2 regions of the Leuconostoc sp. UCMA20149 genome follow, and region 2 is predicted to be linked to the other one. Evidence: riboswitches for the same ligand, from Rfam matches in the RefSeq annotation. Region 2 holds a riboswitch; the other holds the start of a gene.
The links. A riboswitch is a leader RNA that binds a small molecule or an ion and turns the genes downstream of it on or off. The one in region 2 is predicted to bind thiamine pyrophosphate.
Positions count from the first base shown of each region.

Region 1: linked by a shared signal. The riboswitch ahead of FF105_RS02815 (transcriptional activator) and the one ahead of FF105_RS04350 (ECF transporter S component) in region 2 are both predicted to bind thiamine pyrophosphate.

Region 1 is NZ_VJYC01000002.1:164,984-169,239, reverse strand. It holds gene FF105_RS02830 (vWA domain-containing protein) at 1-1,039, shown strand, start outside; gene FF105_RS02825 (hypothetical protein) at 1,036-1,326, shown strand; gene FF105_RS02820 (hypothetical protein) at 1,323-1,829, shown strand; TPP riboswitch at 1,868-1,956, shown strand; gene FF105_RS02815 (transcriptional activator) at 2,044-2,604, shown strand; gene thiM (hydroxyethylthiazole kinase) at 2,604-3,380, shown strand; gene thiD (bifunctional hydroxymethylpyrimidine kinase/phosphomethylpyrimidine kinase) at 3,377-4,210, shown strand; gene thiE (thiamine phosphate synthase) at 4,200-4,256, shown strand, end outside.
Region 2 is NZ_VJYC01000003.1:230,724-234,979, reverse strand. It holds gene FF105_RS04365 (Nif3-like dinuclear metal center hexameric protein) at 1-173, opposite strand, end outside; gene FF105_RS04360 (tRNA (adenine(22)-N(1))-methyltransferase) at 167-856, opposite strand; gene FF105_RS04355 (DMT family transporter) at 926-1,867, opposite strand; TPP riboswitch at 2,036-2,125, shown strand; gene FF105_RS04350 (ECF transporter S component) at 2,270-2,848, shown strand; gene FF105_RS04345 (thiamine-binding protein) at 2,845-3,138, shown strand; gene FF105_RS04340 (ABC transporter ATP-binding protein) at 3,175-4,256, shown strand, end outside.

The sequences.
Region 1 (4,256 bases), on a different contig from region 2:
ACCGCATCCATTGGCATTAAAATGGCAAAATCATCGTTGGTACTTAGTAATCAATCCAGCTCGTTTAACAGAAAATTTCAGCACATACAATCAGATTGCGGCTGCATTGGCACATGAAGCACTGCATGTTATTTGGGAACACCCAGTTCGCTATGCTACAACGCACCAAGCAAAATCAGTTGTTGATCTAGGAACTGATGTGGCGATTAATCAATATTTACCTAAGGAATTAGGTGAGTTACCAACGGCTGTGACTTTGCAAATGCTGTTTGATGTGTACGGCGAATGGTTTGCGCCTTATCAAGATTCGCAAACTTATATTGATTTAATCAGTCGTTTTGAAGATGATGTGCCCGCTCATGGGGACATCGACGGCCACGGTGATTGGGCGAGTGTTGGCGATGAGGCTGATGAGGCTAAATCGGCACTTGAACAAGTCATTCGCCAAGCCAATGAAGATGCACAAAAATCTGGGCGAGGTCACTTGACTAGTGCTGTCATGCAGCAGATTGCTGCGGTGGTGGTGCCTAAAAAAAATTGGCATCAAATCCTCAAAACAGGGGTAAGCCAAGTACCTAATCAAAAGAAACCATCACGCGCACGATTTAATCGACGCCAAGCCTACCGAATGGATTTATTTGGTGAAATTAGTACGTATGAAAATGAAATTTTGGTATTTGTCGACAATTCGGCTTCTATTAGTGATAAACTAGTGGGTAAATTCCTAGCCAATGTGATGCAAATAACACAACAATTTGATGCTAAAGTTCGCGTGTTTTCATTTGATACAGCAGTTGAAGTGATTCAAAATATCAATCATTGGCAGCGCCGTGCTGGCGGGGGGACGGCATTTCAAAGTATTTTTGACTATCTAGATAAACAAAAAACACCTCGTGAGACGACAACAGTGATTATCCTAACTGATGGTGACGGTGAAACATCACCGATTATGTCACAGTATCGTCGTGTTTATTGGATACTGCCAGAACAGCAACAACTCAGTTTGCCTAATCAAATTGGAAAGGTGTTGACCCTATGAAATTAAATCCAAGAGATCTGAGTAGTTTTATTGCCAAAGACAATCGGTTCAAAAGAGCTGAAGCATTATTAACCGATCAATGGGAATCACTGTTGCTGAGCGAGCCATGGGGCATGACGATGATGACGCGTTCAGATATTGTTTATGCAAAAGCATTAGTTGCATCAGACGCTATGACACCCACAGTTGATCTGACAACGTTTAAAGGCGTTCAACAGTTTATTCAGCGTAATGCAGTTCGGCTTTCACCAGATGTCGTCACAATGTTAAAGGAGCCATTCTTATGAAAATTAATCTTGTACTTGCACCAGAACAGTCAGTTTCAGAATTATTAGCACTTCAAACAGCGAATCCAGACAATGTGTTTTACCTCGGGAAGGTATCACAATTGGCTGGTTCGAATATTTTGATTTTGGATGCACCAGAAATTGTCCAACAATTTCAACGGCCATTAGGATTTGATAGTCGTTATACTAATGGTCAGTTAACTGGTCGTGTGATTCATCAAATTACCTTTCAGGCTAAAGATGATAATGATAAACTAATTGGTAAGTTAGTAAATGTTGCCGGTGTTGTGGCTCAAAATGATAATGGTAAAGCAGATTATATGCTGTGGACTTTTTGGCAAAATCACAGTCAATTAGCTGATTTTTTGAAAAGTACGCAGTATCAGCAAATGATTAATTTGATGAAAAATCCTTATACAACAACTTATCAACGTGTTACAAGTGATTCGCAATTGTCACTAAAACATCAAATGAGAGATGTTGATCCTGAATGGTGGGGTTGATTATCTGGTGACATTCATTTACACTTATCTTGAATTAAATAAAATATCTGGGGTGCCGATTGGCTGAGAAATACCCATTGAACCTGATGACGTTAGTACGTACGCAGGGAGATATGTTGCATAAGCTAGTGTTTTTTAAATGTTGATTACTGGCCGTGAACGCATCTTCTTGGAGTGGGTTCGCGGCCTTTTTGTGTCCTATTATGGAGAAAACATGACCTCATTACAAACCATTAGAGAACAATTTATGCCTCAAATCATGGCTGAACCTTTCGTGAAAGCTATTGGCAGTAATTCATTAACTCAGCGGCAAGCTGATTATTATACAGCACAAGATGCAAGCTACATTGAAGCATTTATGCCCATTGTGAATCAAATTGATGAATCATTACATTTAACCAGACCGACAAGCGACGATGAAGGACAAGCACATCTTAGTCTAGTGGATGCTGTTGCCCCAAAGCCTTTAGATTTGGTTGGGCAATCTTATGTGAATCACATGCGTTCTGCAGCTCAAAAAGGTGCTATGGCAGCAATTATGGCAACCTTACCTTGTGTAGAATCCTATTATTTTATAGCTAAAGCACTGGCACATCAAACAAACAATGGTTGGCAGCAATATTACGCCAGTAAACAATATCATGATTTGGTAACCTATTACTGGCAGATTGTTGACCATTCAGACGGTCAACTGGATGTCGCTATTTTTGAAAAATCATATCAATTTGAACTAAAATTTTGGCGGAATGCCTATGAAAAAGGGAGTCAATACTAATGACGATTAAAAATGTACGGACACAATCACCGCTTGTTCTGACTTATGCTAACTTTGTTACCCCACAATTCGTAGCCAATGTCGTGAATGTTATTGGTGCTTCGCCACTTATGAGTAGGGAAGTTAGTGAATTTAATGATTTATGTCAAATTGCAGATGCCGTTGTCATCAATATTGGTACGCTTAAGGCCAATGAACTGTCTGATATTGTAACGCTTTCAAAGGTCGCTACTAATTTAGATAAACCTGTTATCTTGGATCCAGTTGCTGTTGCAGTACCTTTTCGTAGTAAGGCTGTGCAGACTTTGATGCAAGAAGGGCATGTTGATATTATTCGAGGCAACGCAGCGGAAATAGCGTGGTTTGCCGATATTGATTTTGACAGTCAAGGCATTGATGCCACTGGTAGTGGGGATGTGATTGCCATCGCACAATTAGCAGCAGAAAAGACTGGTGCCATAATTGCATTAAGTGGCGCCAAAGATGTTATTAGTGATGGCCATCAAACTGCCGTCATTGAGACAGATGTGCCATTATTATCAACTAATGTGGGTACTGGCGATGCATTATCGTCTGTTATTGGTGCCTTTGTAGCTGAATCACTCACTGTGGAAAATGTCACGTATGCGATGGCAACTTTTAAGTTAGCTGGGCTCAAAGCCAGCCGTCAAATTACGACACCAGGTTTTTATAGTATGCAATTGCTAGATGAGCTTGCTGCAATTACAAGCGAGGAAGTAGCGACATTTATGACTGAAAGTGTGCAATATTTATGAGCAATGAAACACCACAAGTATTAACAATCGCTGGTGCTGATAGTAGTGGTGGTGCCGGTATTAGTGCTGATTTAAAGACATTTGCTGCACAGGGTGTCTATGGTGCTAATGTATTTGTCGCTTTAACAGCGCAAAATACATTGGGTGTTCAAGATGTTTTGATGACCCCACCTGATATGATTTGGTCACAAATGAAATCAATCGCTGATGATTTAGCGATTAAAGCAATCAAAACTGGCATGCTCGGTAACGCAGAGACAGTAGCGCTTGTTGCCAAAGGCTTGCAAAATTTTGATTTTGGTAAATATGTGTTAGATCCGGTAATGGTTGCGAAAGGTGGCGCAAAGCTGCTTAATCCTGATGCAGTGGCTGCCGTGAAAAGTTTATTGTTACCGCTGACAGAACTTGTAACGCCTAATATGCCAGAAGCTGAAATTTTAAGTGGTCAAGCGATTAATAATCGGCAAGACATGCAACGTGCAGCTAGGACGATTCAAAAATTAGGCGCCAAAAATGTTTTATTGAAAGGAGGTCATGGGCAGTCATCACGTATTGAGGATTACATCTTATTGGCTGATGGGACAGATTTCTGGTTGGCAAGTCAGCGGGTCCATACTGAGCGTACCCACGGCACCGGAGACACTATTTCGGCAGCGATTACTTCACAATTAGCGCTTGGCAAAACTTTAGATGTGGCAATTTTGAATGGGAAAAGATACGTTGACGCCACAATTCGTGATGGCATTGCTGTTGGACACGGACATGGACCACTTAACCATGGGACCAAATTGGTGACAGAAGATACAATTGAGGTACTTCATGACATTTAATCCGTTAATATTACGACGTTATTTTGTTTTAGGCACTCAAAATGTG
Region 2 (4,256 bases):
CTAGCAGCAATGGCTTCTTTGACAACTTCTGGACGCACGTCTAACGTAGTCATAACGCGATTAATTTGTTGATTAGGGTTGCCAATTTGTAAACCGGTGGGATCCCCTGCTTCTGCCAATGATAGTGGCGCAAACTGTTCAATTTGATCAATTAATTCTTGTGCAATCACGATATCAGCTCCTTGATGCGATCATAAGTCGTTTGCCATTTCTTATAAGCTACTGTATTTTGGTTTCCTGAATTTTTCAAATGTTCCAAAATAAGTTGGATGCGGTCACATTCTTTTTGCCACTTGGCGACAAAAATTGGTGATTTTGCTTGCAACAGATACGGACCAAAATCAATCTCATGATCAGATAATTTTGATTCACCAGGTGTTGCAACAATCACTTCATAAAAATGCGAACCTTCCTGAACAATATCTTCCGCTATAATCAAATAGTGGTTGTTGTTTAACCATGATCTGACAACATTCTCATCAGTATTTGGTTGTAAAATCAAAGTATTAAATTGATGATTTTTTGAGTGCCCGGCTGACAAAATGTCTTGAATTAAAATGCCGCCCATGCCAGCAATTACAACCGTGTTAACCTTATCAGCGGTATCAATAGCGGCTAGACCATTCGCTAATCGCGCCTCAAGTTTGCCATTCAGATGTCGTCTGTTAATTTCATGTTGGACATTTTCAAATGGTCCCTGAGCAACCTCACCGGCTATGGCATGCCGGACATGATTGGTCAAGAGTAAGTGTGCAGGTAAATAGGCATGATCTGAACCGATATCAGCAATTATTGCGTCTTGTGGCACGTGCTTAACCACAGCTTCAAGGCGTGGCGAAAGATGAATACTATCCATAATGTTTCCTAAAAAAATTTTTTTACTCCTACAAGTATAGCAAAAAAGCCAGCTATGCGCTGACTTTCCTTATCCAAATTTTATCAGTAGCACACCGATTGCCATCACCACGATACCAAATATTTGAGCCCGCGTCACTTGTCTTTGTGGTGAACGCCACCATCCAAATTGTGTGACAGCCATTGATCCAACGATTGAACCAAATAATCCCAAAGTCACCGTTACTCCTGCTCCCAGTTGTGGCACTAAATAGGCGGCTGCGAAAACAAACGCAGCGCCCAATACGCCACCAATGAACAACCAAAATGGCTGTTCATTAGCGTGGAATGTTTTGGGTAAAAGAGACTTGTCACGAACCATGACAACCAAAAAAATCAAGATGGTGCCTGTCAAAAAAGAAAACACCGAGGCACCAACTGAGGAATGCATTAATTGTCCTAAGTGACCATTGATGGCTTGTTGAATAGCTGAAATAGCACCTGCCACTATCCCCCACAAACGCCATAAATTCAACGTAACGGCGTTTTCATGATCTGTGTCACTTTTTTCTTCAACCTTAGCGAATCCTCGGCTCGCCAACACAACAGCAATATAAATACCTAAGAATAAAATCAAAATTCCCATCGACTTCAACCAGGTTAAAGGATGTTGTTGTGCCCCAAAAAGCCCAAATATATCAATCACTTCTCCCATCAAAACTTGGCCTAAAATGGGCAGAATAATCGTTTGGATTGCCCCTAATTTAGGAAACATTAAAATGTTAGACGTTAAAAAGAAGACACCCAAAATCCCGCCCAACCAAATCCACCACGGATTATGCGATAAAACAGTGCCAATAGGAACAATATGTTGACTAGTTCCAAAAAAGACGGCGATGAGAAATATTGTCCCGACTGTAAATGAAATCAAACTAGACCTAAACGGTGAACGCACCGCTGCACCTAATTTTGCATTAATAGCACTTTGATTAGCTAATAAGAATCCAGCAGCCAATCCAATAAAATAAAGCATCTCAATACAACTCCTAAACTTATCTTCTTAATTGCAACTCATGAATAATAAGTATACCCATAAGAACCATTTTTGCAAGCCAAACGACTTTCACCGCTTGCAGGCAAAAATGGATTGTGGTACACTCTGTTTGTGAGTTAATCACAAACAATTGAAAACAATTGAAAACACCAAAATCTGGGGTGCCAAACGGCTGAGATAATACCCATATAACCTGATCTAGATTATACTAGCGTAGGGAGATTTACTTTAATATTGATTGTATACAGACGAACTACCTATTCAGTCTGTTGTAGTATTTTTAATTGATATGATATCAAAGCCAATCTTCCCACGAAGATTGGCTTTTTGTATGTCTAACCTCATGGCGGTGTTTTCACAACAAATTCGGAGGTGTGCAACATGCATACAAAATGGTCACTTCGTGACGTCATCTTTATCGCACTCATCGCGGTGTTTTTCGGCTTTATTTTCTGGGCTTGGGCATTTGCTTATAATGTTATTGCAGCAATATTAACACCTATGGGTTTAAGTCCATACGCTAACGATGCAACAATTGGTCCATGGCTAATGGCTGGTCCAATGGCGGGATACATTATTCGCCGTGCCGGAGCTTCGATTATTGGCGAAACACTTGCAGGTACTATTGAAATGGTTTTTGGCTCACAATGGGGTGTCATGAATATCGTTGCTGGTGCCATTCAGGGCCTCGGAACTGAAATTGGATTTGCTATTTTTGGATATCGACGTTGGGATAAAACTAGCTTAACAGCTTCTGTCATTACCGTCACAATTGTCACCTTTGGTTGGGACTTGCTTCGCAATGGCTATGCCCAATATTCATTAGGTCTGTTAGTTGGTCTATTTATCACACGCCTGATTTCATCGGCAATTTTTGCTGGTGTCATTGTTTACTTCACACAGAAGCTAATTGCTAAATCAGGTATTTTGACAACGCATCAATCAGAGGTGATCTCATGATTTCAAGTATTGCAGTACAAGTTTTGCCAATGACTGCCAACGAAAATGATGTGATTAAAATTGTTGATCATGTCATTGCTTATATTGATGCTAGCGGTGTTAATTACCAAGTTGGTGCGTTTGAATCGACATTAGAAGGTGATTACGATCAATTGATGGCAATCTTAGCACAATTACCAAAAGTTGCGGCCGAAATCACAGACATACCTGTAATGGTTTATAGCAAAATCAATATGGCGACGACTAGCGATGTACTTACAATAGCAAAAAAAACAGATAAATACAGATAAAGCGGTTTTTTCCGCGTACATAGGATACCACAAACCATGATTGTTACTCTAGAACACCTTAATTTAAGCTATGGCAAAACAAAAATTTTTGACGACTTGACATTGACCATTCAAGAAAATAGCTTCAACCTTTTGATTGGACCATCGGGTATTGGTAAATCTACTTTGTTAAAAATTATTGCTGGCCTGTTTCCTCAACTTAAAGGCACTGTTTTGGTTGACAATATCGCCATCAGCCAGCTACCAGCTAATCAGAGAGCCCAGTATGTTGGTTTCTTATTTCAAGATCCCGACACACAGTTTGCGATGCCTACCCCTTTTGAGGAATTGACGTTTACACTAGAAAACTTGCAAATTGCGTCTGATGAAATAGCTGAACGTGCAACAGCGGCGCTTAAATTTGTCGGCATCGAACAACTAGCCAATCAACAAATGACCACACTATCAGGTGGTGAAAAACAAAAAGTTGCTTTGGCAATTATCGTTGCGATGAAAAGTAAATTGTTACTACTAGATGAACCTTTCGCTAATGTTGATATGACAGCACGGCAGGAAATTTTAAAAAAAGTAAAAACATTGCAGGCCGATGGCGTTACAATTCTTGTTGCGGATCACGATTTTTCAGGCTATCCAGAGATTGTCAACAATGTGTGGGAAATTCATAATCATAAAATATCAGCACTTGATCATACTCAATTTATTCAACGACTTCCAAAGCCACAACATCATACTTTTAAAATAATCAGTGAAGGGGTTTTTGAACTAAATCATTTCAAGTTATTGAACGAAAAAAAGACTTTGATAACGGTGCCAGAACTTCTAATTGGTGCACCAGGAATTACCCTCCTGACTGGCGCAAATGGTAGCGGCAAATCAACTTTATTTAATGCGTTAACTAAATTGAAATCTTTTGATGGGCAGATAACTTATCAATCAAAAAATATTCAAAAATTAAAAGTTGCACGATATGTTCAAGAAGTGGCACTATTGTTTCAAAGCCCAGAGCGCCAGTTTCTTCGAATGACTGTCGATGAGGAATTAACATTGAGTTATCAACATAGTCAACAACGCGCATTTTGGTCACCCCAAAAAATTGATCATTATCTCACGCGTCTCAA